2 linked regions of the Streptomyces collinus Tu 365 genome follow. The protein of the gene in region 1 interacts with the protein of each later gene in a pairwise test. Links are inferred from orthologs where the notes say so. Each region holds a gene or a part of one and is shown in the gene's direction. Other genes may lie near its edges.

The links. Proteins that work in one complex are often made in the same cells at the same time.
Region 2: the proteins of pcrA (region 1) and lpdA interact in binary tests that used the Escherichia coli proteins (3 or more experiments, as listed by UniProt). The link is inferred for Streptomyces collinus Tu 365 from one-to-one orthologs.

What each region holds. Positions count from the first base shown.
Region 1 is NC_021985.1:5,171,005-5,178,812, forward strand. Bases 1,526-4,655 are described here. They hold pcrA (DNA helicase PcrA), read left to right. Parts: upstream 1,526-1,915; coding sequence 1,916-4,396; downstream 4,397-4,655. Other genes in these bases: B446_RS22645 (M23 family metallopeptidase), read right to left, coding at 4,485-4,655. Outside these bases: B446_RS22630 (hypothetical protein), read left to right, coding at 1-318; B446_RS22635 (C40 family peptidase), read right to left, coding at 465-1,454; more of B446_RS22645, read right to left, coding at 4,656-6,023; B446_RS22650 (esterase/lipase family protein), read right to left, coding at 6,310-7,161; B446_RS22655 (cobalamin B12-binding domain-containing protein), read left to right, coding at 7,386-7,796; B446_RS22660 (DUF5691 domain-containing protein), read right to left, coding at 7,793-7,808. UniProt on the Escherichia coli protein: A helicase with DNA-dependent ATPase activity. Unwinds DNA duplexes with 3'-5' polarity. Translocates on single-stranded DNA with 3'-5' polarity. Initiates unwinding more efficiently from a nicked substrate than double-stranded DNA.
Region 2 is NC_021985.1:2,650,034-2,657,518, forward strand. What follows is about bases 3,131-5,937. They hold lpdA (dihydrolipoyl dehydrogenase), read left to right. Parts: upstream 3,131-3,743; coding sequence 3,744-5,132; downstream 5,133-5,937. Other genes in these bases: B446_RS11375 (leucyl aminopeptidase), read left to right, coding at 3,131-3,463; sucB (2-oxoglutarate dehydrogenase, E2 component, dihydrolipoamide succinyltransferase), read left to right, coding at 5,193-5,937. Also shown: B446_RS11370 (hypothetical protein), read right to left, coding at 1-1,582; more of B446_RS11375, read left to right, coding at 1,925-3,130; more of sucB, read left to right, coding at 5,938-6,986; B446_RS11390 (GntR family transcriptional regulator), read left to right, coding at 7,205-7,485. UniProt on the Escherichia coli protein: Lipoamide dehydrogenase is a component of the glycine cleavage system as well as of the alpha-ketoacid dehydrogenase complexes.

The sequences.
Region 1 (7,808 bases):
ATCATCGGCATCGCCGCGCTGCTCGGCGGTTTCCTCACCCAGATGAAGGCGATGGGCCGCGGCACGGCCCGCTTCGTCCCCGGGATGCTGCACGGCGCCTTCACCATGCTGGTCACCGGTGTGGCCCTGGTCGGGCTCAACGAGGCCGACGGCCACCACGTCAACACCGTCAAGATCGGCGTGAAGCTGGCCCTGCTGATCGTCATCCTCAGTCTGGTCTACGTGCAGCGCGACGAGGAGAAGGTGGACAAGCGCGTCTTCGGCCTGGTCGGCCTGCTGACCACGGCGAACATCTTCATCGCCGTGCTGTGGACGTGAGGCGTCCCCGCCGAGCCGGGGGCGCGGCGCTCAGCGCCGGGCCCTGATCCCGGCCACCGCCACTCACACCAGTCGTCGTTCCACAGGTAAAAAAGAGGACGTCCGTGCGTCCGCGCGTCCGGGGTGTCCGGACGCGCGGCGGCGCGTCAGGCGGGGCGGACCACGCTGTGGACGACCGAGTCGCCGACGTGGCGGACGGACTCCTCGCGGACGTACGCGCCGGGCCCCGGCGCGTGGATCATCGTCCCGTCCCCCGTGCACAGACCCACATGGCTCAGGTCGTCGCGGAAGAAGACCAGGTCACCGGGGCGCGCGTCGGCGAGCGGGACCGTCGTGCCCACGGCGGCCTGGGCACGGGCGGTGCGCGGCAGGGTGACGCCGGCGGCCTTCCAGGCGGCCCGGGTGAGACCGGCGCAGTCGTAGGAGCCGGGCCCGCTGGCCCCGTTCACGTACGGCTTGCCGATCTGGCCGCGGGCGAAGGTGATCGCCAGATCGGCCCGGGTCGCCCGCACGCCGGGCGGACTCGGGACCGCGTCCGGAGCCGCCGGGGCCGGGTCCTGCGGAGCGGTCAGCCGGGACATCAGCTCACGGGAGGCGGCGAGCTTGCGCTGGACGGCGGCCTTGGCGGTCTTCGGGTCGTACGCCGACACGGCGGCCGTGGCGGCCTCATGCCGCTGGACGCCGGCTCGGGCGTGCTCGGGGGCGTGCGCCGGGGCGTCCGGGGCCTCGGCGCCCGTGTCGGTGCTCCTCGCGGTCTCCCGCCGCTTCTTCACCGTCGACGCCAGCCGGTCCATCAGCCGGGTCTGGTCGAAGTAGTCCGGCGGGCGCCGGTCGTGCTCCGGCTCCTGCGGACCGTCGCCGAACGCCACCTTCCCGCGCAGGGAGTCGAGGCGGCCCCGCTGCCGTGCGGTCCGTTCCGGGGTGTCCACGGACGGTTCGGCCGGGGACTCGGCCCGCCGGTAGAACTCGTCGATCTTCTTCTCGATCTCCTCCACGCTCGGCCCGCCGTCGTCGGCGGGGGCCGCCTCGGCCGTCTGGGACAGGACGGCCACGGAGGTGAGCGCTGCGGTGGCGAGAGCGGGGGTGCGCAGACCCGGTCCACTTCCGCCGGGTCGCGGCTTGCGGTGCGACGCCAAGGGTGGCGACTCCTTCCAACGTGCCGCCTACCGGGTTAGCTGTCGGGTTCGGGCGGGTGGTTCGGAAGGGTTGCCCTACGGTGTCGTCCCGGTCGGGAGTCGGCCGATTCACCCCAGGATCGGTGGGTCCCCGGCTCCGGCCGCGCGAAGGCGTACCGGACTCGGCGGAGGCCGCGACGCCCGGCGACGTTCGCCGGAAGGGGTGCGTGCGGCCTGACGGCAACTTAGCCAACTCGTGTGACTCCTGTGAAGGTTGGTGTGCCTTATGTCCGATACATTTCCGTGACCTGGCGCCGGTTTCACACCGGTGTGACAGGGCGCTCTCGCAGCGTGAGGGCCATGTCGGCGTCCTCGGCGCGACGGCCGGGCGCGGTGCGCCGTGTCCGGTTGCGGCCCCCGCGCGGGCCGGGTTTCCGGGGCGGGATCCGGTTGTCGGTGCGGCGCCCTAAACTCGTAGAGCGATGAGCAGCCTCTTTGACGACAGCTTCCTGGCGGACCTCCAGGCCCCTCGCGGGCACGAGGAGGAGCACCCGCCGCCGCCCGAGGACGATCACGCGCCGGAGCCCGTTCCGGACGATCTGTTCGGCGGGAAGTTCGACGTGCCGCCGGACCGTGACGCCCACTACCGCGACGGAGCCCCCCGCCCCGCGCTCGACGCGGCCGCCCTCCTCGACGGGCTGAACGAGAACCAGCGCGCGGCCGTCGTCCACGCCGGCTCACCGCTGCTCATCGTCGCCGGCGCGGGCTCGGGCAAGACCCGGGTGCTCACCCACCGCATCGCCCACCTGCTCGCCGAGCGGCACGTGCACCCCGGCCAGATCCTCGCGATCACCTTCACGAACAAGGCCGCGGGCGAGATGAAGGAGCGCGTGGAGCAGCTCGTCGGCCCGCGCGCGAACGCGATGTGGGTCATGACCTTCCACAGCGCGTGCGTGCGGATCCTGCGGCGCGAGTCGAAGAGGCTGGGCTTCACCTCGTCCTTCTCGATCTACGACGCCGCCGACAGCAAGCGCCTGATGGCCCTGGTCTGCCGGGACCTCGACCTCGACCCCAAGCGGTTCCCGCCCAAGTCCTTCAGCGCCAAGATCAGCAACCTCAAGAACGAGCTGATCGACGAGGAGGACTTCGCCGCCCAGGCCACCGACGGCTTCGAGAAGACCCTCGCGCAGGCCTACGCGCTCTACCAGTCGCGGCTGCGCGAGGCCAACGCGCTCGACTTCGACGACCTGATCATGACGACGGTCAACCTGCTGCGCGCCTTCCCGGACGTCGCCGAGCACTACCGCCGCCGCTTCCGGCACGTCCTGGTCGACGAGTACCAGGACACCAACCACGCCCAGTACGCGCTGGTGCGCGAACTCGTCGGCACCGCCGAGCACCCGGTGGACGTGCCGCCGGGCGAGGCCGACCTGCCGCCCGCCGAACTCTGCGTGGTCGGTGACGCGGACCAGTCGATCTACGCCTTCCGCGGCGCGACCATCCGCAACATCCTCCAGTTCGAGGAGGACTACCCGGACGCCACGACGATCCTGCTGGAGCAGAACTACCGCTCCACCCAGACGATCCTCTCGGCGGCCAACGCGGTCATCGAGCGCAACGAGTCCCGCCGTCCGAAGAACCTGTGGACCAACGCCGGCCAGGGCGCGCGGATCACCGGCTACGTGGCGGACACCGAGCACGACGAGGCCCAGTTCGTCGCCGACGAGATAGACCGCCTCACCGACGCGGGCGAGGCGAAGGCCGGGGACGTCGCCGTCTTCTACCGCACCAACGCCCAGTCCCGTGTCTTCGAAGAGGTCTTCATCCGTGTCGGCCTGCCCTACAAGGTCGTCGGCGGTGTGCGCTTCTACGAGCGCAAGGAGGTCCGCGACGTCCTGGCCTACCTGCGGGTCCTCGCCAACCCCGAGGACTCGGTGCCGCTGCGCCGCATCCTCAACGTCCCCAAGCGGGGCATCGGCGACCGCGCGGAGGCGATGATCGACGCCCTCGCCCAGCGCGAGAAGATCAGCTTCCCGCAGGCGCTGAAGCGGGTGGACGAGGCGTACGGCATGGCCGCGCGGTCGACGAACGCCGTCAGGCGGTTCAACGTGCTGATGGAGGACCTCCGCACGATCGTGGAGTCCGGCGCCGGACCGGCCACGGTCCTGGAGGCGATACTGGAACGCACCGGCTACCTGGCCGAGTTGCAGGCGTCCACCGACCCGCAGGACGAGACCCGCATCGAGAACCTCCAGGAACTCGCGGCCGTGGCCCTGGAGTTCGAGCAGGAGCGCGGCGAGGGCGAGACCGGCACGCTGGCCGACTTCCTGGAGCAGGTCGCGCTGGTCGCCGACTCCGACCAGATCCCGGACGAGGAGGACGGCGCCGGCGTCATCACCCTGATGACCCTCCACACCGCCAAGGGGCTGGAGTTCCCGGTCGTCTTCCTGACCGGCATGGAGGACGGCGTCTTCCCGCACATGCGCGCCCTCGGCCAGACCAAGGAGCTGGAGGAGGAGCGGCGCCTGGCCTACGTCGGCATCACGCGCGCCCGTGAGCGGCTCTACCTCACGCGTTCGGCGATGCGCAGCGCCTGGGGGCAGCCCTCGTACAACCCGCCCTCCCGCTTCCTCGAGGAGATCCCGACCGCCCACCTGGAGTGGAAGCGGACGGGCGCTCCGGCGCCGCGGTCCGCCGCGCCGGTCTCCGGGATCGCGGCCTCGCTCTCCTCGTCCCGGTCCCGCTCCTCGGCGGCCGGCGCGTCCGGGTTCGCCACCCGGCGGGCCGCCGAGAAGCCGGCCGTGTCCCTCGCCGTCGGCGACCGGGTCACCCACGACCAGTTCGGGCTCGGCACAGTCGTCGCGGTCTCGGGCGTGGAGGACAAGGCCCAGGCGACGATCGACTTCGGGGACGGCAAGCCGAAGCGGCTGCTGCTGCGGTACGCGCCGGTGGAGAAGCTGTAGACACCTCGAGCCCCGCCGGACCGGCGGGGCTCGAAGGTCAGGTCGATTCAGGCCGGACCACGTCGGATCGGCCCGGATCAGGTTCGGATCAGGTCGGGTCGAGACCGTGGCTGCGCAGCCACGGCAGGGGGTCTATGGCCGCCCCGCCCGCGGGCCGGACCTCGAAGTGCAGGTGCGGGCCGGTGGAGTTGCCCGAGTTGCCCGAGAAGGCGATCGGCTGGCCGGCCTTGACGCTCGTGCCGGAGGCGACGCGGTAGCTGGAGAGGTGGCAGTACCAGGTCTCCGTGCCGTCCTTCGCCGTCACGATCATCATGTTGCCGTAGGCGCTGTTCCACTTCGTGGAGACGACGCCGTCGACGGCGGACATGACGGTGGTGCCGTACGAGACCGGGAAGTCGATGCCCGTGTGCACGGACATCCAGTTCACACCGGCCTGGCCGAAGTAGGCGCTGAGCCCGCGCTGCGCGACCGGCAGCGCGAACTTGGGGCGCAGCCGCTCCTTGAGCGCGGCCTGGGCGGCCGCCTTCTTCTGCTGGAGTTCCTGCTGCGCCTTAAGGTCGATGCGGTCCTGCGTACGGCTGGCCCGGTCGGCGAAGTCGTCGGCCCCGGCGGAGAGCGTGCGGAGCTGGGCGTCCAGCTTGCTGTTGGCGACGGACGGTTTCACCGCGTGCGCGTCCAGGGCGGTGGTGGTGGTGTTGCTGCCGCCGTCGCCCGTCAGACCGCCGACGGAGGCGGCCGCGATCCCGGCCACCCCCATCACACAGGCCGAGGGCACGGCGATGGTCAGCAGCGCGGAGCGCTTGGGGGGCGTACGGCGCCGGGAGCGCGCGGCGCCGCGCGAGCCCGCGCGGGACGCCGGGGCCGGAGTCGTCTCCTCCTGGTCGTCGAGCAGGTCGGACACGGCGGGCAGTTCGCCCGTGGAGCCCGGCTCGTCGTCCTCGGTGGCCGTGTCGTCCGGTGTGCCGAGGTGGCCGGCTTCGCCGTAGGCGGTGTCCTCGTAGGACGCATGCTCGAAGGCGGTGGTCGCCTGCGCTTCGCCGACCTGCTCGAACGTGGCCGTGGCCTGCTGGTCGAACGGTTCGGCAAGCTGCTCGTGCGCCGCGGCCGTGCCGTCGGAGTTCCACTGCGTGGCGTCGTAGGCACCCGTGTCGAACGCCTGGGCGTTCCAGTCCCACTGCTGGGTGGGCTCGGCGACGGCGGACCGGCCGTCGTGGCCCGGCTGTCCGGCCTGCGCCCAGGCGCCGGCGTCCCACTGGCCGCTGACGTCGTGCCCGGTGGCCTGTGCGGGAACCGTCCAGGCGGTGCTGTCGTAGGTGCCGGAGTCGTAGGCCGTGTGGTGCTGGGCCGGGTACGAGTCGTAGCCCGGGGTGTGGCCGGTGCCGGTGCCCCACTGGGTGGCGGCGTAGGTGTGCTGGTCGCCGTCCGGGAGGCTGCCGAAGAGCGGGTCGCCCGCGAAGGTTCCGGTGCCGGTGGAACCGGCCGTGAAACCGGTGGCGTCGTGTCCGCCGTACGTGGTGAAGTCGCCGTAGTGGGCTTCCTGGGTCCCGTACGGCGCGTAGTGCGTGGCGGAGGCGTCGGAAGCCGGGGCCGGGGTGGTCGTACTCCCCGACGGGTGACGGTCGTTCACCAACTTCTCTTTCGCCTCGACAACAGGGGCTGCCAGAGCAGTGCGGCGACTGTACCCGGCGGTATGCGGGCGCGACAATCTTCGGCTGGTTTCGCGTTGGCCGGAAACGGGCAATCGCCCGTGTTTCGGGGGACGGCGGACGCGAGTTTGGCTTTGTGTTCGAAATGCGTTCGATGATGGGTGACGGTGGGTCACCTGTGGGACGGCTGTGTCGCCTGCCGTGAGGTCCGGCGAACCACCCGTTCGCCCGTCCGGGCGCCCGGCCGGAGCCGCTCCCGGGGTGCCGTCAGGCCACCGTCAGGCCGCCCGCGACCGTCTCCTCGGCCCGCGCGGCCTCCAGGGCCTCGCGTATCCCGGCCGCGACGGCCGGGTGCACCGGCAGGGCCAGGTGCCCGATCCCGGTCACGCGCACGTTCAGCGCGTCCAGGTCGGGATGGTCGACGCAGGCGGCCTCCAGCGGATCCATCACGGAGTCCAGGTCGCTCCAGAAGCTGACGAAGCGGGTGCGGCAGCCGGGCGCGGGCCGGGCCAGCTCCTCGATCACCTCGGAGCCCGGACGCATCTGCCGCACGATCGGATGCGCGCTGGCCAGCGGCACGGCCCGGGTGCCGGAGTGCGGGGTGCCCAGCGTGACCAACGTGCGCACCCTCAGGTCACCGCCCAGACACTGCACGTAATAACGCGCGATCAGACCGCCGAGGCTGTGGCCCACGATGTCCACGCGGTCACTGCCCGTGCGGGCGCAGATCTCCTCGATGTGCCGGCCCAGCAGTTCGGCGGCGGTCCGGATGTCGCAGGTCAGCGGGGAGTAGTTCAGCGACTCGACGCGCTGCCCGCCGTTGCGGACCAGACTGCGGCGCAGCAGGACGAAGACGGAGCGGTTGTCGATGAACCCGTGCAGCAGCACCACCGGCGGGCCCGGGCGGGCGGGCAGTCGCGTCGTGCCCTCCCCGGCGGCCAGCGGGGCGCAGCGGCGTTCCTGGACCAGGCCGGTCGGATACAGCAGCAGGTGGCCGGCCAGGATCGCGGCCTCCAGCGCGGTCGCCTTGAACAGTGTCATGGAGAGGTCGACCAGTCTGCCGGGCCACAGGCGCCGGTAGAACGGGAGGAAGAGCGGAAGTACCCCGGTGACCTTCATTGGCCGACCTCCTGTCGGCACCCGGGGGACGGCTCGGTCCCCCGTGTGCCCTCATGTCCCACCGTGTGATTTCCCCCTCTGTCCGCACCGTAAAACCGCCGGTTGCGCGATGCTGGAGATAACGTTCGTTCACTTGCCCACGGGTGGCGGAACGTGCCAGATATGCGGTACTTGTCGGTACGAGCGGAAGCGGTCGCTTCCGTGGTCGCTTGATGGAGGCAGTGATGGGTGTGGCAGCCGGTCCGATCCGCGTGGTGGTGGCGAAGCCGGGGCTCGACGGCCACGATCGCGGGGCCAAGGTCATCGCGCGGGCGCTGCGCGACGGAGGTATGGAGGTCATCTACACCGGCCTGCACCAGACGCCGGAGCAGATCGTCGACACCGCCATCCAGGAGGACGCCGACGCGATCGGCCTGTCCATCCTCTCCGGTGCCCACAACACCCTCTTCGCCGCCGTCATCGACCTCCTCAAGGAGCGCGACGCCGCGGACATCCTCGTCTTCGGCGGCGGCATCATCCCGGAGGAGGACATCCCGCCGCTGAAGGAGAAGGGTGTCGCGGCGATCTTCACTCCCGGTGCGACCACCACCGAGATCGTGGACTGGGTGCGCGGCAACGTCCGGCAGCCCGCCTAGCCGCCGTACCCC
Region 2 (7,485 bases), 2.5 Mb from region 1 along the record:
CGGTGGCCGTGTCCAGCGGCCGGGGCAGGCAGGTGGAGGTCGGGTTGTTCTCGCAGATCCCGCTGCCGCCGTCCGCCTTGGACGTGTAGATCCAGTTGTACTCGTCGGCCATCTCGGCCTTGGTGCCGACGTTGTAGTACACGTTCATCGGGTAGCGCGGCACGGTGAGGGTGCTGTTGCCGACGGCCCGCTGCTCGGACTCGCGGGAGTTGTCGGAGGCGGTCCACTTCACGCCGTTCGCCGCGAGCGCCGGGCCCAGGTTGGGGTTGTCCTGGGGCTGCTGCGGCAGGGTCTTGAGGCCCGAGTGCTCGCCGGTGACCAGTTCGGTGCGGTCGACGGACAGCCCGTGCTGCACGGCCCAGTCGTAGTCGTTGGAGATCTCCCCGGAGATGTCCGGGCGGCTCACCCACTTGGTGGAACCGTCGGCGTTCTTCGCGCAGCTCCACGGCACGGTCGAGGTGTCCTGCACGCAGCCGAGGAACAGGTGGGTGTACGTGTGGTTCACCCAGCGGTACTTGGCCTTGTCCCGCAGGAGCTGGTCGGTCAGCGCGTCGGCGTTGCCGTTCTCGCTCTTCCACTCCTCGCCGGCGCCCGCGTTGAACACCATGTCGAGGGTGAAGCCGTGGCTCTGCTCCCAGGAGGCCGCGTACTGGGCGTCGTCGGCCGTCATGCGGATCGGCGTCCCGGCGTCGGCGCCGCCGCCCGCGCAGTCGATGTCGCCGGGGGTGCAGTTGCGGGCGCTGTCCCAGCGGGCGTCCGGCGCGAAGACGTCGTCCACGTGGACGGCGAAGTAGTTGCGGGCCTGGCCGAGGTGGAGGCCCTGGGTCAGCCATTCGACGATGCCGCGGGCGAGCACCCGGAACTGCTGCTGGTACTGGTTGTAGGCGAAGGTCACCACCAGCTCGCGGCGCCCGTCGTGGGCGTACTCGCCGAGCAGGCTGCCGTTGCCGCTGCCGCCCGGCACGGGGACGTCGACGTAGCTGGTGAAGCCGGTGCGGGGCTGGGCGAGGAAGCCGTAGCTCTCGTCCACCGACGGGGAGTTGTCCTCGAAGGAGAAGGCGCCCTTCAGGTAGCCGAAGGGGCCCGCGCGGCCTGCCGTGGTCACGGTGGCGGTCCGCCCGTCGAGGCTCCCGGCGTAGCCGTTGCTGTCGGTGTAGTCCAGGCCGACCTCGGGGTGGGCCCAGGTGTAGGCGTCGACCTGGGGGATGCCGTACGTCCTCTCGTACGACTCCAGGGCCGTCTGCTCGGCCGAGCCCGCCCCGAAGGGCGCCTCGTTGGGCAGCACCACGCCCTGGAACTTCGCCCGCGGGCGGCCGCCCACGGTGTCGCTCAGAAAGGTGTCGCTGATGGTGGGGCGGCCGGAGTCGTCCAGGTCGACGGTGGTGTACGGGACCCCCTCGCTCTTCAGTTGCGCGGTGATCGCGCCGACGGGGCTTCCGCCGTCGTCGACCACGAGGACCCGCAGGTCGATGCGCGGATCGGTGGCGGCCGAGGCGGCCGGGGCGGTGAGCCCCAGAGTGACCAGCCCCGCGGCCGTCGCCGTCACGGTCGCCGCTCTCCAGCGGCGCGCGCGGTGTGCCATGGCAGTTCCTTCCCCCCAAGAGATCCTCTGTGGCGAATTGGCGGAGGATCAGTGGAAATCATGCGAATCAGTGGGCGATCGGCCCACCGAACCCGATGAGTGTGGCTCAGGCCGCGGGGGCGCCGGGGTGATAAATGGCCACGACGCCACGGACAGGTGAACACCCGCAGGCATGAGCGAACGCGGGTACGCGCGTAGTCTCGTCCCGGGTGTTCGCCGACAGGGTGAAGGCCCCGGTTGCCACCCGCCCACAGTCCTGGACCTAGGGTCGGCTCTCGGGCCCGGTCGACCCACCCCTCATCGGCCACAGCAACTTCACATCGGAAGCGAGATTTCACCACCGTGACTGCTCTTACTCTCAGCACCGCCGCGGCGCCCGGCCTGCGGGCCGACGCGATCGTGATCGGTGTCGCCAAGAGCGCTGCGTCTAGGTCTGGGGACCTGGTCGTCGCCCCCGGCGCCGAGGCCGTGGACAAGGCATACGACGGCAAGCTGGCCGGCCTCCTGGAGACCCTCGGCGCCTCGGGTGCCGAGGGCGAGCTGACGAAGCTGCCCGCCCCGGCCGGCTTCAAGGCGCCGCTCGTGGTGGCGGTGGGCCTGGGCGCGGAGCCCGAGAAGGACGCCGGGTACGACGCCGAGGCGCTGCGCCGGGCCGCCGGTGTGGCCGCGCGTGCCCTCGCCGGCTGCCGCAAGGCCGCGTTCGCGCTGCCGGTGGACGGCCCCGGCGAGGTCGGCGCGATCGGCGAGGGCGTCCTGCTCGGCGCCTACGCGTTCGACACCTACAAGGACGGCGCGAAGGACGCGAAGGCCAAGAACGGCAAGGGCCCGCTCGGCGAGGCCACGCTGCTCGGCGGCAAGCCGCGCGACGCCGCCCACAAGGGCGCCGTGGCCCGGGCCGTGGCGGTGAGCGAGGAGCTGAACCGCGCCCGCGACCTGATCAACATGCCGCCGAACGACCTGACCCCGCAGGCGTTCGCCGGTGTGGCCCAGGCCGCCGCCAAGGAACACGGCATCAAGATCCAGGTGCTCGACGACAAGGCTCTGGTCAAGGGCGGCTACGGCGGCCTGCTCGGCGTCGGCGGCGGTTCCGCCGCGACCCCGCGCCTGGTCAAGCTGTCGTACTCGCACCCGAAGGCGGACAAGCACCTCGCGTTCGTCGGCAAGGGCATCACCTACGACTCGGGCGGCATCTCGCTGAAGCCGGCCGGTCACAACGAGACGATGAAGTGCGACATGAGCGGTGCCGCCGCCGTGTTCGCCGCGGTGGTCGCCGCCTCCCGTCTCGGCCTCCGGGTCAACGTCACCGGCTGGCTGGCGCTGGCCGAGAACATGCCGTCCGGCACCGCGGTGCGCCCCGGTGACGTGCTGCGCATGTACAGCGGCAAGACCGTCGAGGTGCTCAACACCGACGCCGAGGGCCGGCTGGTGCTCGCCGACGCGCTGTGGGCGGCCTCGCAGGAGAAGCCGGACGCGATCGTGGACGTGGCCACCCTCACCGGCGCGATGATGCTGGCGCTGGGCAGCCGCACCTTCGGGATCATGGCCAACGACGACTCCTTCCGCACCGCGGTGTACGAGGCCGCGGAGGAGGTCGGCGAGCCCGCGTGGCCGATGCCGCTGCCGGAACACCTGCGCAAGGGCATGGACTCCACCGTCGCCGACATCGCGAACATGGGCGAGCGGATGGGCGGCGGCCTGGTCGCCGGTCTCTTCCTGCGCGAGTTCGTGGGCGAGGGCATCACCTGGGCGCACCTGGACATCGCCGGTCCGGCGTTCAACGAGGGCGGCCCGTTCGGCTACACGCCGAAGGGCGGCACCGGTTCCGCCGTGCGCACGCTGGTCCGGCTCGCCGAGCTGACCGCCGAGGGCGACCTGGGCTGAACCGCCCGGCCCCGCCGCCCGCGCGACCGGCCACGACAGGGGCGCGGGGAGCTGTTCACGCGGCTCCCCGCGCCCCTGCGGCGTGCCCGCCTTCGTTTTCGGGGGTACGTGCCGTGTCTCACACTCAGGCCCCGCGTCTCGTACGCCTCGAACAAGTGCAAAGATGGAGCCCGGCAGGACAGGGCCCCCACCGAAGGGCCGAAGCATCAAGCGGCCGGACACCAGCCGCCCGCCGGTCACTGGAGATCGGCGCAAGGCGCACATGCATGGAGGACGTGACGTGGCGAACGACGCCAGCACCGTTTTCGACCTAGTGATCCTCGGCGGTGGTAGCGGTGGTTACGCCGCGGCCCTGCGCGGGGCGCAGCTGGGCCTGGACGTCGCCCTGATCGAGAAGGACAAGGTCGGCGGCACCTGCCTGCACCGGGGATGCATCCCCACCAAGGCCCTGCTGCACGCGGGCGAGGTCGCCGACCAGGCCCGCGAGAGCGAGCAGTTCGGCGTCAAGGCCACCTTCGAGGGCATCGACATCGCGGGCGTCCACAAGTACAAGGACGGCGTGATCTCCGGCCTGTACAAGGGCCTGCAGGGTCTCGTCGCCTCCCGCAAGGTGACGTACATCGAGGGCGAGGGCCGGCTGTCCTCCCCCACCTCCGTCGACGTGAACGGTCAGCGGATCCAGGGCCGCCACGTCCTGCTGGCGACCGGCTCCGTGCCGAAGTCGCTGCCGGGCCTGGAGATCGACGGAAACCGCATCATCTCCTCCGACCACGCCCTCGTCCTGGACCGCGTGCCGAAGTCCGCGATCATCCTGGGCGGCGGTGTCATCGGCGTCGAGTTCGCCTCGGCGTGGAAGTCCTTCGGCGCGGACGTCACGGTCGTCGAGGGCCTGAAGCACCTCGTCCCGGTCGAGGACGAGAACAGCTCGAAGCTCCTGGAGCGCGCGTTCCGCAAGCGCGGGATCAAGTTCAACCTCGGCACCTTCTTCCAGAAGGCCGAGTACACCCAGGACGGCGTCAAGGTCACCCTCGCCGACGGCAAGGAGTTCGAGGCCGAGGTCCTGCTCGTCGCCGTCGGCCGCGGCCCGGTCTCCCAGGGCCTCGGCTACGAGGAGCAGGGTGTCGCCATGGACCGCGGCTACGTCCTGGTCGACGAGTACATGCGCACCAACGTTCCCACCATCTCCGCCGTCGGTGACCTCGTCCCGACGCTCCAGCTCGCGCACGTCGGCTTCGCCGAGGGCATCCTGGTGGCGGAGCGTCTGGCCGGTCTGAAGACCGTCCCGATCGACTACGACGGTGTCCCGCGGGTGACGTACTGCCACCCGGAGGTCGCCTCCGTCGGCATCACCGAGGCCAAGGCCAAGGAGATCTACGGCGCGGACAAGGTCGTCGCTCTGAAGTACAACCTTGCGGGCAACGGAAAGAGCAAGATCCTCAACACCGCGGGCGAGATCAAGCTCGTCCAGGTGAAGGACGGCGCCGTGGTCGGCGTCCACATGGTCGGCGACCGCATGGGCGAGCAGGTGGGCGAGGCCCAGCTGATCTACAACTGGGAAGCGCTGCCGGCCGAGGTCGCCCAGCTCATCCACGCCCACCCGACGCAGAACGAGGCGCTCGGCGAGGCACACCTGGCGCTGGCCGGCAAGCCGCTGCACTCCCACGACTGACCTCCGGTCAACGGGCGCGACGACACAGACTTCCGCAATTCGTAAGGAGCAACCGAAACCATGGCGGTTTCCGTAACCCTTCCGGCGCTCGGCGAGAGCGTCACCGAGGGCACTGTCACCCGCTGGCTGAAGGCCGAGGGCGAGCGCGTCGAGGCCGACGAGCCGCTGCTCGAGGTCTCGACCGACAAGGTCGACACCGAGATCCCCTCGCCCGCCGCCGGTGTGCTGGCCTCCATCAAGGTCGCCGAGGACGAGACCGTCGAGGTCGGCGCCGAGCTGGCCGTGATCGACGACGGCACGGGCGCGCCCGCTGCCGCTCCGGCCCCCGCCGCCGCCGAGGCCCCGGCTCCGGCCGCCCCGGCCGCCCCGGCGGCCGAGGCCGCCCCCGCCCCGGCTCCGGCGCCGGAGGCACCCGCCGCGCCGGCCGCCCCGGCCGGTGGCGCCGAGGGCACGGACGTGGTCCTGCCCGCGCTCGGTGAGTCCGTCACCGAGGGCACCGTCACCCGCTGGCTGAAGTCGGTCGGCGACTCCGTCGAGGCCGACGAGCCGCTGCTCGAGGTCTCCACGGACAAGGTCGACACCGAGATCCCGGCGCCCACCTCCGGTGTGCTGCTCGAGATCGTGGTGGGCGAGGACGAGACCGCCGAGGTCGGTGCCAAGCTCGCCGTCATCGGCGCCCCCGGTGCCGCCCCGGCCGCCGCTCCGGCTCCGGCCGCCCCGGCCCCCGCCGCCGCCCCGGCCCCCGCCGCCGCCCCGGCCCCCGCCGCCGCTCCGGCTCCGGCTCCCGCCGCGCCTGCCGCTCCGGCCCCGGCTCCGGCCCCCGTGGCCGCCGCCCCGGCCCCGGCCGCTCCGGCGCCCGCCCCGGCTCCGGTCACCCCGGCGGCCGCGCCCACCTCGCCGACCGCCACCCAGGCGACCGACGAGGGCGCCTACGTGACCCCGCTGGTGCGCAAGCTCGCCGCCGAGAACGGCGTCGACCTGGCCGCCGTCAAGGGCACCGGCGTCGGCGGCCGTATCCGCAAGCAGGACGTCCTCGCGGCCGCCGAGGCCGCGAAGGCCGCCGCGGCCCCGGCTCCGTCCGCTGCCGCCGCCCCGGCCGCCAGGAAGGCGGCGCCCGCGCTGGAGGTCTCCTCGCTGCGCGGCCAGACCGTGAAGATGCCGCGGATCCGCAAGGTCATCGGCGACAACATGGTCAAGGCGCTGCACGAGCAGGCCCAGCTGTCGTCGGTCGTCGAGGTGGACGTCACGCGTCTGATGCGCCTGCGCGCCCAGGCCAAGGACTCCTTCGCCGCGCGCGAGGGCGTCAAGCTCTCCCCGATGCCGTTCTTCGTGAAGGCGGCGGCCCAGGCGCTGAAGGCCCACGCGGTCGTCAACGCCAAGATCAACGAGGCCGAGGGCACGATCACCTACTTCGACACCGAGAACGTCGGTATCGCGGTGGACTCCGAGAAGGGCCTGATGACCCCGGTCATCAAGCACGCCGGCGACCTCAACATCGCGGGCATCGCCAAGGCCACGGCGGAGCTGGCCGGCAAGGTCCGCGCCAACAAGATCACCCCGGACGAGCTGTCCGGCGCGACCTTCACCATCTCCAACACCGGTTCGCGCGGCGCGCTGTTCGACACGATCATCGTGCCGCCGGGCCAGGTCGCGATCCTCGGCATCGGTGCCACGGTCAAGCGTCCGGCCGTCATCGAGACCGAGGAGGGCACGGTCATCGGCGTCCGCGACATGACCTACCTGACGCTCTCCTACGACCACCGCCTGGTCGACGGCGCCGACGCGGCCCGTTACCTGACGGCCGTCAAGGCGATCCTGGAGGCGGGCGAGTTCGAGGTCGAGCTGGGCCTCTGATCGCTCATCAGGTCGCACGACGCCCCGCCCGGGACTTCCCGGGCGGGGCGTCGTCTTCGTGGCGGGGGCGGCCGGAACCTCCCGGGGCGCCGGGCGCCGAACCCTCGCTCACGCCGTGTAAGTCTCGTCTCACCTGCGCCAAAGCACCCCCGCACGCCCTACCCGCGGAGCGAACCCGCCGTATTGTCTAAACGTCAGCCCTTCCCGAAGGAGCCCCCATGACCGCGCCCGTCGTCCACTCGCTGCGCGAACAGATCCGCGAGCACATCGTGGAGGGAATCGTCAGCGGGCGCTGGCAGCCGGGTGAGCGGATCGTGGAGCGGCGGATCGCCACCGAGCTGGAGGTCAGCCAGACCCCGGTGCGCGAGGCGCTGCGCGAGCTGGAGTCGCTGCGGCTGATCGAGTCGGCCCCCAACAAGGGCGTCCGGGTGCGGAACCTGACCGCGGCCGACCTGGAGGAGAGCTACCCGGTCCGGGCGGGCCTGGAGGCCATCGCGGC